4 regions of the Oleiphilus sp. HI0061 genome follow, and region 1 is predicted to be linked to each of the others. Evidence: predicted binding sites of a transcription regulator. Region 1 holds the regulator's gene; each other region holds the start of a gene.

Region 1 (3,923 bases):
TCTAGCATCGATACTGATCGCAACGTTACTTAACCTTGTATCTTTACCTTGTAGTGATTGTTTACCAAGGTTTAGTAAAAGCCCAACCGGTAAATTATCAATGCAGTAATACCCCATGTCTTCAAGGACGTGAAGGGCCGTGCTTTTTCCGGAACCGGATCTGCCACTGACAATAACGAGCTTCATAAGAAGTTCCTAGCAATTTTGAGCTTCTAAGGTTTGTAGGTCTTAAGCAATTATTTTCTGATAAAGTTCAGTGCCTGTAGCAGATTCCCTTAAACTATCGCAAAAAGCAGTGTTGTTGAACTTCTCTGCAATTTGACTTAAAAGATCCAGGTGCTCGCTCGTCGCCTCGGAGGGGACAAGTAAAACGAAAAGAATATCAACGTCTTCGTTATCTATCGAGTCAAAAGGTATCTTTTTTTCAAGTGTAAATAGACAACCAATAACTTGTTTGCAGTTTTCCAGTCTGCTGTGGGGAATGGCAATTCCTTGCCCAACTCCCGTGCTTCCCAGTCGTTCACGAGAAATAAGGTTGTCAAATATTTCAGTTTCATCAAGATGAGGAAATTGTTTTGAGACCAGGTGTGCAGCCTGTTGAAGAACTTTTTTCTTGCTACCACCGGGCAAACCGCGTTGGGTTAGCTCCGGTGACAAGATGGCCTCGATAGTAATTTTATTTTCAGACATTTTTCGACTCTAAAGATCGCTAATAACTAGCGTGCTGCTGCGCCGTGTGCGCGGTCAACTTTCTTTTCCTTGTGCTTAAGAATTTGACGGTCTAGCTTATCAACTAGCTGGTCGATAGCGGCATACATGTCGTCGTTCTCGGCGTGGCCGTGGATATCTGCACCAGCGATATGTAGCGTTGATTCAGCAATATGTGCTTGTTTCGATACAGAAAGGGTTACCTGTACGTTGCTAATGCCGCCAATATGGCGCTCTAGCTTTTGCAATTTGGTTTTCACATATTCTTTAAGTGCATCAGTTAAATCTACATGATGGCCAGTGATATTTAATTGCATAGTATTCTCCTATCATCGTTATTTTTAGCGAGAGTTGAATATTGACTCACTTTTCGCTTATCAAATCAACTTGCTGCAGGCAGCAAGTTATCAAATATTGTATTAAACCAATCTTTTTCTTTCGTTCGATGGGGGGATCGACATCGCTTCGCGGTATTTTGCGATAGTGCGGCGGGCGACGTTAATTCCTTGCTCTTTCAACAAGTCGGCAATCTTGCTATCGCTAAGAGGTTTTTTAGGGTTTTCTGCTGATATTAACTTCTTAATAATTGCGCGAATCGCTGTTGACGAGCACTCTCCGCCAGTAGTTGTGCTGACGTGGCTTGAGAAAAAGTATTTGAGTTCAAATATGCCTCGTGGCGTATGCATGTACTTTTGTGTTGTCACACGAGATATGGTGGACTCATGCATTTCTACCGCTTCAGCAATATCATGTAAAATCAGCGGCTTCATCGCTTCATCACCATAGTCAAGGAAGCCTTGTTGGTGAGCTACTATCTTACTTGCCACTTTTAGAAGCGTCTCGTTACGACTTTGTAGGCTTTTAATAAACCACTTTGCTTCTTGAAGTTGATCCTTCATAAAGGTGTTGTCGTTACTGGAGTCAGCTCTCTTTATAAACGAAGCATAATTTGCATTGACCCTTATTTTTGGCGCAATCTCTGGGTTGAGCTCAACTTTCCAGCGTCCTTTTTCTTTCTTTACGACGACATCTGGCACAATGTACTCAGGCTCGGAAGAAGCAATGGATTCACCTGGTTTAGGGTTCAAAGACTGAATTAGAGAGATAACCTCTTTCAGTTCATGCTCTTTAAGGCGGCTGCGTCGCATTAGTTGAGCGTAGTCTCTTGATCCTAATAAGTTCAGGTAGTGGCTGATTACAAGCTTTGCTTGTGGTAGCCAGGGCGTATCTTTTGGTAGCTGGCGTAACTGTAGCAGCAAACAGTCGGGCAGGTCTTTGGCAAATACCCCAGGTGGATCAAAGTGCTGCACGCGTTTTAAGACGGCTTCAACTTCATCTAATTCAACCGGGTCTTCGTCATCTGAGTTGTGCAGCCCCTCGTGTATCTCTTCAACGGTATTCGTTAGGTAGCCGTCTGTATCTGTTGCGTCGATTAATGACATCGCAATGTATCGGTCGCGATCAGACATGGGGGTAAGGTTAAGTTGCCAATCTAGATGATCTGCAAGAGACTCGGTAGCAGCGTTTCTTTGTTCGAAGGCATTGTTGTCATCTTCGGGAACGGGACCACTGGGCGCATTGTTTGTATATATGTCATCCCAAGCCGTATCAACAGGCAGATCTTCCGGTATAGTATCTGACCACTCTTCACTAGGCGTGTCGGCTTCATTACTAGCAGGTGCTTCGCTCGAACTGGTGTCTGTACTACTGCTTTGTTGGTTGTCCTGAGAGGCGTACTCGTTGCCATCATTTTGATGACTTTCATTCTGATTTTCTTGTTTATCACTTGTATTTCCAGGCTCGTTGTTATCGTCCTGGAGTTCGAGCATAGGATTAGATTCCAATGCTTCTTGTATTTCGTTTTGAAGGTCAAGAGTCGACAATTGTAGCAAGCGGATTGCTTGCTGCAATTGAGGTGTCATTGTCAGTTGTTGACCGAGCTTTAATTGGAGAGAAACCTTCATGTTCATGAGGATGTCACCAACTTAAGACTTAAATTTTGAATCATGTATTGTCGCTTATTATATTTTGCGGAAATGGTCGCTGTGAATAAACGTATTTATATTTACTTCATTTACACAAGTGTAGTGCGAAGATAGCAAAGTGTGAAACAAATAAAAGTATATTTACGTTACCAGCCTACAAATAATTGTTTTAGATCAAGTTATCGTCTTGTTGACGTGAAAATTGCATGCTACTCATTTCTAAGCTGAAAGTCATGCTTAATTGTTTGTATATGCTGTTCGAATCGAATGCTATGAACTAGCCACTGGCTTATAATTTGAATTGATTGCCCAAGTAGACTTGTTTGACCTTTTCATTATTCAGAATGTCTTCAGCACTTCCTGAAGCAATGATATGGCCATCACCAACAATATAGGCTTTTTCACAAATATCCAGCGTTTCTCTAACGTTGTGATCGGTTATGAGTACGCCGATATTTTTACTTTTAAGGTGAGAGACGATTGACTTGATGTCGTTGACCGATATTGGGTCGACACCTGCGAAGGGCTCATCGAGTAGAATGAAGTCAGGCTCCATTGCTAAAGCTCTGGCTATTTCCACTCGCCTACGTTCACCGCCTGACAAGGCCATGCCAAGACTATCTTTGATGTGAGTGATGTGAAACTCTTCGAGTAAGGCTTCCATTCTTTGTCGCCTTTCGCTGCGAGAAAGATCTTTTCTAATCTCTAGTACCGCCAGGATATTGTCTCGAACACTTAACTTTCTAAATATTGAAGCTTCCTGGGGCAGGTAGCCGACACCGTTTCGTGCCCTATCATGCATAGCCATGGATGATAGGTCGGTATCATTAACTGATATCTTGCCTTTATCATGCTTAACCAGGCCTACAATCATATAGAAACAAGTGGTTTTACCAGCACCGTTAGGGCCGAGCAGCCCGATCACTTCACCGCTGTTGATAGTCAGGGAAACATCTTTAACTATTTGGCGTTTATCATAGGCCTTGGCTAGGTTTTCTGCTTTTAAAGTTTTCATTGTTGCTCAGGTCTATTGCTTTTGCTCGGCACCGGACTCGGCATTTGGAGCAGGTTCGAGTGGCAGTTTGTTTTCGTTTTCTGGAGAACCTTTTATTAGTGGCACTTCAGTATTTTCCGATGCGGTCTCGGCATTAGGGTAGTAATGAATTTTAACTCGAGACCCTTGGGTCTGATCTCCCTTGGCGCGTATAGCTCTTCGTACAATGTCGTACT
Region 2 (3,923 bases), on a different contig from region 1:
AAGCTCGAGCTCGACAACCAGCTCAAGCAGCAGTAACAAAGTGTCCTTCTACAAATGGCAAGACGCAACAGGCATGTGGCACTATGGTGATAGACCCCCAGCAGGGGCTCAGAACGTATCAACCATGAATGTAAACACCAATGTTAATATTATCCAAAGTGTGAAAATCGAGTCGGACGAAGAGTCTACCTCAGCCTATGCACCACAACCCAAAATGTCAGAAACCCTGGCAGATGGCCAACTAACAGCTGATGATGCATTCAATGCAATGAGTGACGCAAAAGCCGTCCGTGATATGATGGAATCTCGTAACGAAACACTGAAAGCGATTACCGGCGAAAACTAAAAGCCATTCATTTCGCTCATACCAGTACACTTCAGCAAATAGCCCTGAGAAGACCTTAAGTCATTAAGGCCCTCTCTAAGCCCCTTACCAGAGCACAAAAAGACCGTGACAAAAAGCAGTAAACAGCAATATCGAATTAAAGAGATGTTTTACAGCCTGCAAGGCGAAGGCGCTCGTGCAGGGCGTGCAGCTGTATTTTGTCGTTTTAGTAAGTGCAATTTATGGAATGGGAGAGAAGATAGCCGGGCAGACGCTGTGTGCAATTTCTGCGACACAGATATTCTTGGCACAGATGGGCAAAATGGTGGCGAGTTTGCTAATGCCCAAGCATTGGCAACAAAAATTCAATCACTCTGGGACAGCAATCAAGTACTCGCCAGCTCTTCTTCAAGCCGTAAGAGTATAGCCAAACCCTACGTTATCTTCACTGGCGGAGAACCACTACTTCAGCTTGACCCAAAACTGATAGAGTTGATGCATCAGCTAGGTTTTGAGATCGCTATTGAGAGCAACGGCACGCTCCCTCTTCCTGAGGGTATTGACTGGGTATGCCTTAGCCCAAAAGGCAAATCAAGCATTGTTTTTGATCGCTGTGATGAACTGAAGCTGGTTTATCCTCAGAGCGATGCACTCCCCGAAGCCTATCAAGACTTCCCTGCTGATCACTATTTTTTATCGCCCATGGCCAGCCCCGCTGTGCGCTTTGGTGAAGACCCAGACAAAATAAACAATACCCGTTTAGCCCTCGACTATTGCCTGAGCCATCCTCAATGGCGCTTAACTTTACAAATGCATAAGCTACTTGGAATAGACTGAGTTCACAAATTTGACCAAACGCAACAAATAGCGTCGACTTTTTTTACACTCAAGAGTGACACATATTCCTAAGCAGCTGTTTTATTGACGTATATCTTCAATGGCACGATTAATGCTTTAAATTAGATCGTTTTTAACACTAAATTTAAGGGAGTAAACACCATGAAGAAAATCATCTCTGCCGCTTTGTTAAGTGCAGCATGTGTTAGTGCTAATGCTGGCATTATCTTTTCAGATAATTTTGATTCCGAAGTACCTGACGTTACAGTTCACACAGGTTCTGATACTGACTATAACAACTTCACTAACTGGAACGTATCTGACGGCACAGTCGACCTTGTAGCTCAAGGTGATTGGGGCCTCAACTGTGCAGGTTATTCAGGAAAGTGCGTTGACCTTGATGGATCTAGCGGCAATGCGGGCATATTTTCTTCTAATGCACTTACTTTGGCAGCAGGTACATATACTCTGAGCTTTGACATCTCAGGTAGTCAGCGCCCCCAGTCATTTTTCGACGAAATGCAAGTCACTTTAGGCGGATTCTTTAACGAAGACTTCTCTCGAGTTGCCTTTCAAGGCTGGGAAACAGTGACACGTACATTTAATATTGCTCAAGAAACAACAGATGTGATCAGCTTTAATCACGCTGGTGCAGACAACATGGGTATCATGCTAGACAACGTTGTTCTAAGTACAGACTCTGAAAATTCAGTTTCAGTCGATGAGCCAGCAACTTTTGCATTATTAGGTCTTGGATTACTAGGCCTTGGTGCAGCTCGACGCAAGCAACAGGCATAACCTCTATCAGGGGTTTATTATTAACTAACACTAGTGAATAAATAAACCCCGCTGCAATTCCATTTTTTCCTGCTACCTCCATTCCATCTTTATAGCACATAAGCTACCTTAGGCCTTTAGAATTTTATAATGGATAATTACCATGCGCCTTATTTTATTATTTCTTATATGCTTAGTACTTGCAGCATGCTCAACCCGTGACTTACAAGGAACCTTGGGGGGGGCTACTGCTCAGCGCTTAGTCACACATAGCATCGATGATCTGGTCAGAAGTATTGAAGATGAAAAGCTAGATGCACTCGAAGGTAAAAACGTTTATATCAACTCTTACTTTTTAAGTGATTCACCCCTTAAAGCTTATGCCGACAAACGTTTGGCGATTGAGTTAGAAAGCCGTTTCGGTATCAATGTTGTGGCCACACAAGAAGAGTCTGAACAGGTGATGACAGCCTTCTACACCTCTCTTGGCACAGACTTGGACAACTTTGGTATTGCCATACCCTTTGGCTATGTTCCAGGGGTCGCTGAAAACACTCAGCTAAACATCATCACTTTAGAGAAATTCCACGGTATCGCAGAAATGTATTACTACATCGGCGAAACCGGCAGCGAAAATCGTAGCCAAGTCTTACAGGCCAAGGTGAAGACCGATGCCCTAGGCCTGCCATTTATCACGATTCCGCTTTCTAATATCGACCGTCACGAAAGCTTATTTTAGCCTTCGCTCTATTCGCTATTATTAGTGTTTGCTTACTGCTTCTGCTCCATCAGCCAAGCGACTTGTTTCTCAAGCTCTTCAATTCGAGCGAAGAGCTCATCTGAAGACGCTGAAGAGTCGCTTACTGGTGTTGAAGGCTCTTGTATTTGCGTCATATCAGGCTCCCCACTGAGCAGGTGCATATAACGATCTTCCCGCTGTCCGGCAGACGACGGTAAGCGACACATCAATGGTGTTGTTCTGTTTAGCAGCTTATCGACTAAAGCAATTAGTTCTTCTGGCCCTGAAAACTCATACATTCTGCGGGTTCGGGTGAGAAGCTCATTCACCGTCTGCGGGCCTCGCAGCAAGAGCATGCAAAAGATAGCGTGCTCTGCGTCATTCATATGATATTCACGCGTCAGACGCTGGTCATATTTATCCGCTCTTGAACCGTACTCAAATTTTACCAAGGCCCGCTTCTGTAAGTCATAAAGGCTCTGTTGAACATCACCTTCAGAAAGATCCATCACCGGTTCACGGCTAGTTTTCTGATTGCAGGCTGTCACCAGGCTATTGAGCGTTAAAGGATAGACATCGGGTGTGGTTAGCTGTTTCTCCATCAAGGCCCCCAAAATACGAGCTTCGACTAATGACAAGATGGAAGAAGAATCATGTTCACTCATTTATGATTTATGCCTTTTGTTATATTTTAGTGAATTTGTCGATTTTAACGTGTGTCTTTATCAATTACACGACTTATTGAAACAGCAATTATTGGACATCGGATCTATCCTCTGCATACTTATATAGCATAGTTTTTAGCACCAAGGCACTCTAGGACAATTACTTAAAAGGATATATCTATGAGCAAGCCGCTCATTATGATAGTTGATGATGAACCTATCAATTTACGTCTACTTTCTGAAGCACTCAAATCCGAGTTCGATCTTATTGCCGCCACTAATGGCACTCAGGCATTACAACAGCTCGAGCAGCAGCATGAGTCTATCGAACTGATCTTGCTCGATGTCAATATGCCTGGTATGTCGGGCATGGAGGTGCTTGACCGCATCAAAGAACATGATGAGTGGTCCGACATTCGCGTAATCTTCGTTACCGCAATGAACCAAGTTTGTGACGAAGCCGCGGGCTTGGCCCATGGTGCCGTCGACTATATTACCAAGCCCATTTCAGCCCCCATTGTCTTGGCTCGAATTCGTACCCAGCTTACCTTGCGGGCTGCCAAGAAATCCCTTGCCGAGC
Region 3 (3,923 bases), on a different contig from region 1:
TTTTCTACAAGATCGTACTTCGTACAGATAACTTCATTAAGTGCCATTTTGATTTTCTCCTATCTGTGAGTACTGGATTAAGCTGACTTAGCGATTAATTTTGATTTTTCGTCTTCGCTAGCAGGTCTTACTTGACCACGCTCTTCAACGAAAACAACGTTACTATCTTCTTTATCAGAGTTAACAAATTGACGGAAGCGACGTAGTTTTGTTTCGTCTTCGACCGTAGTTTTCCATTCACACTGATAAGTATCGACAACGCTTTGCATCTGAGCTTCAAGTTCAGCTGCAATACCAAGGCTGTCTTCAATAATAACCTCACGAAGGTATTCGATACCGCCTTCAAGGTTGTCCATCCATACAGATGTTCTTTGTAAGCGGTCTGCTGTTTTGATGTAGAACATCAAGAAGCGATCAATATATTTAACTAGCGTTTCGGTACTGATATCGGTCGCAAACAGATCAGCATGTCGTGGCTTCATGCCGCCGTTTCCACAAAGGTAGAGGTTCCAGCCGTTTTCAGTTGCAATGATGCCAACATCTTTACTTTGCGCTTCTGCACACTCACGAGTACAGCCGGATACTGCCATTTTTAGCTTGTGCGGAGTACGCAAACCTTTGTATCGGTTTTCGATATCGATTGCTTGACCCACGCTATCCTGAACTCCGTAACGACACCAAGTTGATCCGACGCACGACTTAACGGTACGTAAGGACTTACCGTAGGCGTGACCCGTTTCAAGGCCTGCTGCAATTAGTTCACCCCAAATAGTGGGTAGGTCATTAAGTTTAGCGCCAAATAAGTCTATACGCTGCCCGCCCGTAATCTTTGTATAAAGTTTGTACTTTTGGCCTACTTGACCGATAGCGATCAGTTGCTCAGGCGTAATCTCACCACCTGGTACACGTGGGACAACTGAATAGGTGCCATCTTTTTGCATGTTTGCAAGAAAGGTATCGTTGGTATCCTGCAGGCCTGTATGTTGCTCTTCTAGAATGTAATCATTCCAGCTAGCTGCAAGCATATTTGCTACCGCAGGCTTACAAATATCACAACCAAGGCCGGTACCGTGTTTTTCTACCAGTTCGCCAAATGACATGATACTACCGACACGAATTAAGTGATATAGCTCTTCACGCGTATGAGGGAAGTGTTCACAAATGCTTTTATCAACCGTAACGCCGCGCGCTTCAAGCTCAGTATCAACAACATCCTTAAGAAGTGCTGCGCAACCGCCACAACCGCTAGCTGCTTTGGTTTCACCTTTTACATCACCTACGCTGCAACAACCGGAATCAAGAGCGTTAATAATGTCGCCTTTACTAACGTTTAGGCATGAACAGATTGTTGCTTCCATTGGTAGTGCTGAAGCACCTAGCGCAGGACCACCCCCTTCAACATTCGGTAGAATCATTCCTTCAGGGTTTTCGGGAAGCTCGATACCGTTCAGGTAGTATTGAAGAAGTGTGTCGTAATCTGAACAGTCGCCAACTAGTACTGCACCTAACAGTGTATTGCCGTCTTCAGATACGATGATTCGCTTATAGATCTCTGAGTTTTCGTTACTGTAGACGTAAGCGATTGAGCCGGGCGTTTTACCATGGGCATCGCCAATTGAGCCGACGTCAACACCCAGAAGCTTCAGCTTCGTGCTCATGTCTGAGCCAGTAAACGAAGGTTTTTCGTCGTCGTCGGAGAATTGCTGAACAGCAACTTCTGCCATTCTATAACCGGGCGCAACCAGTCCGTAGATCATGTTGCCATATAGAGCACATTCACCTATAGCAAAAATGTCCGAGTCAGAGGTTCGGCAGTGGTAATCGACAACGATACCGCCACGCTCACCAACTTCTAACCCGGTTTTACGTGCTAACTGATCATAGGGGCGAATGCCTGCAGAAAATACGATCATGTCAGTATCAAGATGCGTGTCATCTGCGAAGTTCATTCGCAGTTTTGTGTTATCACCTTTGTTATCGATAAGCGTAGTCGCTTTTTGGGTATGTACTTGAACACCAAGCGCTTCGATCTTACGGCGAAGCATCTTGCTGCCGCCATCATCTAGCTGAACACCCATTAAGCCGGGAGCAAACTCAACAACGTGAGTTTCAAGCCCTAGATTTTGAAGTGCGTTTGCACACTCAAGACCAAGCAGACCACCACCTACAACTACACCAATTTTTGAGGTCTGGGCATGTGATTTAATTTCACCCAAGTCATCAATTGTTCTGTAGGTTAGGCATTCTTTGCTTTCAGAACCTTTGATAGGTGGTACAAAAGGATAAGAACCAGTTGCCAATACTAGCTTGTCATAATCGAAGCGTCGCCCGCTTTCAGTGATAACAATTTTGTTTTTACGGTCTATATCTGTAACGGCATCACCAAAAATCGCATCAACACCATTATCTTTGTAGAATTCGCGGGTTGTTAGTGCTAGATCTTTTGGCTCTTTGCCAGAGAACACTTCAGAGAGATGTACCCGATCGTAGGCTGGTCGCGTTTCGGCGCCTAGTACTGTAATGTGTGCTCCAATTTCGGATGCAATCATTTGGTCAACGAAGTGATGACCCACCATGCCGTTACCGACTACAACAACTCTACTATTCTTCATTCTATGGCCTCGTATGTCTGAGAATCTGCGCATACGCTGTGCTTATTTACTAGTGAAAAGCTTTAGCGTTACTCAATGCTTGTTTACGCAATTATCTGTAATTAAGCATGAGCTATGCCAAGTATCGAAATAATTTCATAGGGTATTGAAATAAAAAGGAAAAAAATTCTTAAGTTCGTGTTTTATAGCCAGGTTTTGAGCGTTTGAGAAAAAACGCGTGCTTTAAAGTGGTGCAGCTAAAAAATGCTGTTTTCCGCCTTGGTTGATAATGGTGCATGACTATGCGCTGAGTTCAATCCTAAGGCAGTATATTGCGTTCGTTTTTACATATGCCGTTGAAAATTAAGATTTTAATCTAAAGGGGGTGTTATTTTGCTACTTATTGACGCAATAATACCCATAATAAATAAGTGAGTGAAATATCAGATGCATCTAGAAAGCGGGCTTCGTACAAGTGCAGGGCAAATATCAGTAAAGGGCTTAAAGCACCAAAATGAAGATTCTGTCGGAATATACGTCCCGAAAGAGCCTCTATTAACTGTAAAGGGAATGGTTGCTATTGTTGCAGATGGAGTCAGTAGTGCAGAGGCGGGCAAGGAGGCAAGCGAAACCTGCGTTAAGAACTTTATCTCCGACTTCTTCAGTACACCTGACTCCTGGACAGTTAAAAACTCAGCTCAAAAAGTATTAACGGCTTTGAATCGTTGGTTATATGGGCAGGGGGTTGGTTATCTTCAGGCTGAGCATGGCTATATCAGTACAATGTCGACCTTGGTTATCAAGTCGCGTGTCGCGCATATATTTCATATCGGCGATAGCCGAGTGTACCGCCTTCGGGGAAATAACTTTGAGCAGCTCACGCATGACCATTCCGCCAGAGTAAGTAAGGATTCCACTTATCTTACTCGTGCAATGGGAATGGATTTAATGCTTGATGTCGACTATTACTCGGAGGATGTCGAATCTGGTGATATCTTTTTTCTGAGTACCGACGGTATTCATGATTTTATCAACGATAAACGTATAAAAGAAGTCATTGCTAAGGCGGTTGATTGCAAGTCGGATGAATTTACCGGGCTTTGTGAGAGTTTGGTTGATATTGCACTCGAAAACGGCTCCGATGATAACTTGAGTTGCCAGATTGTCAGAGTCGATGCTTTGCCTTGTCCAAATGCCGAAGATGCCTACGTAAAGCTTTCAGACTTACCCTTCCCACCAGAGCTTTCCCCTGGAATGTCTATTGACGGCTACCATGTGATAAAAGAGCTACATGCCAGTAATCGATCACAAGTATATTTGGTAAAAGATCAT
Region 4 (3,923 bases), on a different contig from region 1:
GACGCAAAAGGCGGGCATAAAAAAGCGCCTACAATGAGGCGCTTTTTAGTTTGTTTAACTCGAGATTAGTCGCGAGTAAACTCTGGGTAAGCTTCCATACCACACTCAGAGATATCAACACCTTCGTACTCTTCTTCGTCAGTTACTCGGATGCCCATGATTGCTTTAAGAACGCCCCAAACAATCAAGCTACATACGAATACCCAAACAAAGATCGTTAGTGCACCAACCAGCTGGCCAGCGAATGTAGCGTCAGCGTCTGATAGAAGTACTGCGAAGATACCCCATAGACCTACTACACCGTGTACCGAGATTGCACCAACAGGATCGTCAAGCTTAAGCTTATCAAGTGTTACGATTGAGAATACTACGATAACACCACCGATCGCACCAATGATCGTTGCTAGTAGTGGAGAAGGATCAGCAGGCTCTGCAGTGATCGCAACCAAACCTGCTAGTGCGCCGTTCAATGCCATTGTAAGGTCAGCCTTACCGAATAGAATACGTGCAACGATCAATGCAGCGATCAAACCACCTGCCGCAGCAGCGTTAGTGTTCAAGAATACGCTTGCTACTTCGTTAGCTACTTCGATACCACCCAGTTTAAGAGTAGAACCACCGTTGAAACCGAACCAGCCCATCCACAGTATGAATGTACCTAGCGTTGCTAGAGGAAGGTTCGCACCTGGGATAGCGTTAACCTGACCGTTAGCACCGTACTTGCCTTTACGAGCACCTAGCATGATAACACCAGCCAATGCTGCTGCAGCACCTGCCATGTGAACGATACCTGAACCAGCGTAATCGCTATAGCTACTGAGGTCGTACATACCGAACACAGAGTTACCACCCCAAGTCCAGCCACCTTCCATTGGGTAGATGAAACCCGTCATAACAACTGCGAATGCTAGGAAAGCCCAAAGCTTCATACGCTCAGCAACCGCACCCGATACGATAGACATTGCCGTTGCAACGAATACGACCTGGAAGAAGAAGTCAGAAGCGCCTGAGTAAACAGAGTCACCGCCGAAGCCGTTTTCAGCAGAATCTGCTAGAGCTTGAGCAACGTCTATAGTTGCAACGCTGTCAGTACCTGATAGGAAGAAGCCGCCGCCATACATGAACTCGTAACCACAGATTAGGTACATGGTGCATGATACTGCAAACAGTGCAACGTTCTTGGTTAGGATCTCAGTGGTGTTCTTGGCGCGAACCAAGCCTGCTTCCAGCATGGCAAAACCTGCTGCCATCCACATAACTAATGCGCCGCACACCAAGAAATAAAAGGTGTCCATTGCATACTGCAATTCATAAATGTTGTTCATTACGTTTTCCATAAGGAAATCTCCGTACTGTATTCTAAAAAATTAGTTGCTTAGTGATGAATGAGATTTAAACCGCATCAGTGCCGGTTTCACCGGTACGGATTCGAATAACTTGCTCAAGCGGTGAAATGAAAATTTTACCGTCACCAATTTTGCCGGTATTAGCTGCTTTGCTGATAGCTTCAACAACTTGGTCAACCAAGTCGGAACCAATGGCAACTTCAACTTTAACCTTAGGAAGAAAGTCAACAACGTACTCAGCGCCACGGTATAATTCCGTGTGACCTTTCTGACGGCCGAAACCTTTAACTTCAGTTACGGTAATACCTTGTACGCCAATTTCAGACAATGACTCACGTACATCGTCCAGCTTAAATGGTTTGATTATGGCAGTTACGAGTTTCATGGATATCTCCTGTGCTGTCGCTGCAATATTTACTAGTTAAAAAAATGTGTTTTAGTTCTTGTTTGCTATTCAAAATGAAAAACGAATCTCTCATTCGGAATAACAAATCTGATCGGTATATAGCAGGGGGTGTGCCAGTTTGAAAAAAAGCTTATATAACAGTTACATAAGATTAAGTGTTATTGTTGAGTGGTGGTTTTGTTGTGGTCTTGTGGTGCGGGCTTGGATTTGGCGCACCATAATGACGCAATATCTGATGCGGGTTGGCGGCGAGCGCATCTCTTTGGTGATTTTTATAGGGGGAGGATCTGATTATTTGAAAATAGATCTGTCCTTTTTAGGGTTGTGGGTTTCGCTGGCAGGGCGTGTTAGAATAGCTCTTTTGTTTGATGTAGAAAGAATGTCCCAGGCATTCCAAGGAGCGTTTGTTGCTTAGCCCTCAAGAAGTACTTAACACCATCCACGAACAGGTTAGTCAGATATTACCTGACGCCGGAAAGTCGGCTCAAGAGGATCTGACTGCGCAACTGAAAATTCTTATTAATGGTGTCATTTCCAAGCTGGATTTAGTCACTCGTGAGGAGTTTGAGACTCAGCAATTGGTGCTGGAAACAACACGCGCCAAATTGGAACAACTAGAAAAAGATTTTGCTGAATTAGAGAAAAAGTCAGCTTGATTTAATGACGAACAGATGGAACTTGTTCGTTCTTGCACTGTACTTATGCAGTGCTTGCACTACTGAGGGGCATAATGCTGCTGATCTAAAATGGCGCAATAGTTAATACAAAGCGTATTAATGAGGCGCTTTCCGGTCTACCTGATACAGCTCCTTACCTTCTTAAACAGATATGAACTTAGCAAAGGAATGCGATGTCGTTATCTATTATCTATACCCGGGCTCAGCTCGGTGTCGATGCACCTTTGGTGACAGTCGAAACTCATCTCTCAAATGGTTTGCCATCCCTAGCGATTGTTGGGCTTCCAGAAATGGCTGTTCGAGAGAGCAAAGAAAGGGTACGCAGTGCCTTAATCAACTCTGGCTTCGAATTTCCGAATCGGCGTGTGACCATTAACTTGGCGCCTGCAGACTTGCCTAAACAAGGGGGACGATATGATCTGGCAATTGCTATTGGAGTCCTGGCTGCGACAGGTCAAATAGACTCGGAAAAGCTTGGTGAAAGTGAGTTTATTGGTGAGCTGGCCTTAACCGGAGACTTGCGCCCGGTTGCCGGTGTATTACCCACGGCTATTGCCAGCGTAAAAGACGGCCGATGTTTATTTATCCCATATGGTAACGCTGATGAAGGGAAAATGGCTGGCAGCGATACAATTTTCCCCGCACGCCATTTGAGCGAAATTTGCCAGCACCTTAAATCACCCGGTGTTTTGCAAGCCCTTTCTTATGAAGAAATGATTTTGGAAGACGAAAAGCAGCCGGATATGGCTGATATTAAGGGTCAGTTCCAAGCGAGACGTGCTTTGGAGTTGGCAGCAGCTGGACGCCATAACCTATTATTCTACGGCCCTCCAGGGACAGGCAAGAGCATGCTGTCCTCTCGCCTGCCAAGTATTCTGCCACGCTTAAGCAATGCTCAGGCAGTGGAGGTGGCCTCAATCTATTCGCTGGCGGGTATTCCCAGAAAACCGGGCTTGATGATGCAAGCGCCTTTTCGTTCTCCTCACCATACAGCTTCTTCCGTATCGCTCGTTGGTGGTGGCGCACAGCCAAAGCCTGGTGAAATATCCTTATCCCATTATGGTGTATTGTTTTTGGATGAGTTGCCAGAGTATGCACGCTCGGTGCTTGAAGTACTTCGGGAGCCGATTGAAAGTGGGGAGATCAGAATTTCCCGAGCCAGTGCGAGCCTGACATTTCCGGCAGACTTTCAGTTAATTGCAGCAATGAACCCATGCCCTTGTGGCTATAGCGGCCACCCTACAGTGAGTTGTACTGATACCCCCCAGCAGATAAGTAACTATCGGCGGAAGTTGTCGGGCCCCTTATTGGATCGCTTCGATTTGCATGTCGAAGTGGCGAGTCAACCTGCATCGGTTTTACTTGGCAAAGCTCAGGCTAGTGAGTCTTCGAATGAGGTACTGGCTCGCGTGAGCAAAGCCCGAGACGCGCAAATCACCAGGCAGGGCAAGCTTAATAGTGCGCTTGAGGGTGGGGAGATTGCAGAACATTGTG

Evidence for each region. The regulator sigma-54, encoded in region 1, starts transcription at its own class of promoters, with help from an activator protein. The targets are predictions, from matches to a motif close to TGGCACNNNNNTTGCTNT.
Region 2: the regulator sigma-54 is predicted to act here: its motif matches at 1,264-1,281, upstream of A3735_RS04725 (PEP-CTERM sorting domain-containing protein).
Region 3: the regulator sigma-54 is predicted to act here: its motif matches at 2,715-2,732, upstream of nirB (nitrite reductase large subunit NirB).
Region 4: the regulator sigma-54 is predicted to act here: its motif matches at 1,851-1,868, upstream of glnK (P-II family nitrogen regulator).

What each region holds. Positions count from the first base shown of each region.
Region 1 covers NZ_LWFE01000987.1:586-4,508, forward strand. The annotation lists partial or broken gene rapZ (RNase adapter RapZ) at 1-186, opposite strand, end outside; gene ptsN (PTS IIA-like nitrogen regulatory protein PtsN) at 229-690, opposite strand; gene hpf (ribosome hibernation-promoting factor, HPF/YfiA family) at 717-1,025, opposite strand; gene A3735_RS11455 (RNA polymerase factor sigma-54) at 1,128-2,672, opposite strand; gene lptB (LPS export ABC transporter ATP-binding protein) at 2,983-3,708, opposite strand; partial or broken gene A3735_RS30895 (hypothetical protein) at 3,721-3,923, opposite strand, start outside.
Region 2 covers NZ_LWFE01000347.1:1,691-5,613, reverse strand. The annotation lists gene A3735_RS04735 (DUF4124 domain-containing protein) at 1-346, shown strand, start outside; gene queE (7-carboxy-7-deazaguanine synthase) at 491-1,162, shown strand; gene A3735_RS04725 (PEP-CTERM sorting domain-containing protein) at 1,325-1,960, shown strand; gene A3735_RS04720 (hypothetical protein) at 2,103-2,678, shown strand; gene A3735_RS04715 (YceH family protein) at 2,711-3,343, opposite strand; gene A3735_RS04710 (two-component system response regulator) at 3,524-3,923, shown strand, end outside.
Region 3 covers NZ_LWFE01000224.1:13,721-17,643, reverse strand. The annotation lists gene nirD (nitrite reductase small subunit NirD) at 1-47, opposite strand, end outside; gene nirB (nitrite reductase large subunit NirB) at 78-2,612, opposite strand; gene A3735_RS02685 (bifunctional protein-serine/threonine kinase/phosphatase) at 3,039-3,923, shown strand, end outside.
Region 4 covers NZ_LWFE01001112.1:6,794-10,716, forward strand. The annotation lists gene A3735_RS16280 (ammonium transporter) at 66-1,325, opposite strand; gene glnK (P-II family nitrogen regulator) at 1,393-1,731, opposite strand; gene A3735_RS16290 (hypothetical protein) at 1,871-2,167, shown strand; gene A3735_RS16295 (accessory factor UbiK family protein) at 2,160-2,408, shown strand; gene A3735_RS16300 (YifB family Mg chelatase-like AAA ATPase) at 2,603-3,923, shown strand, end outside.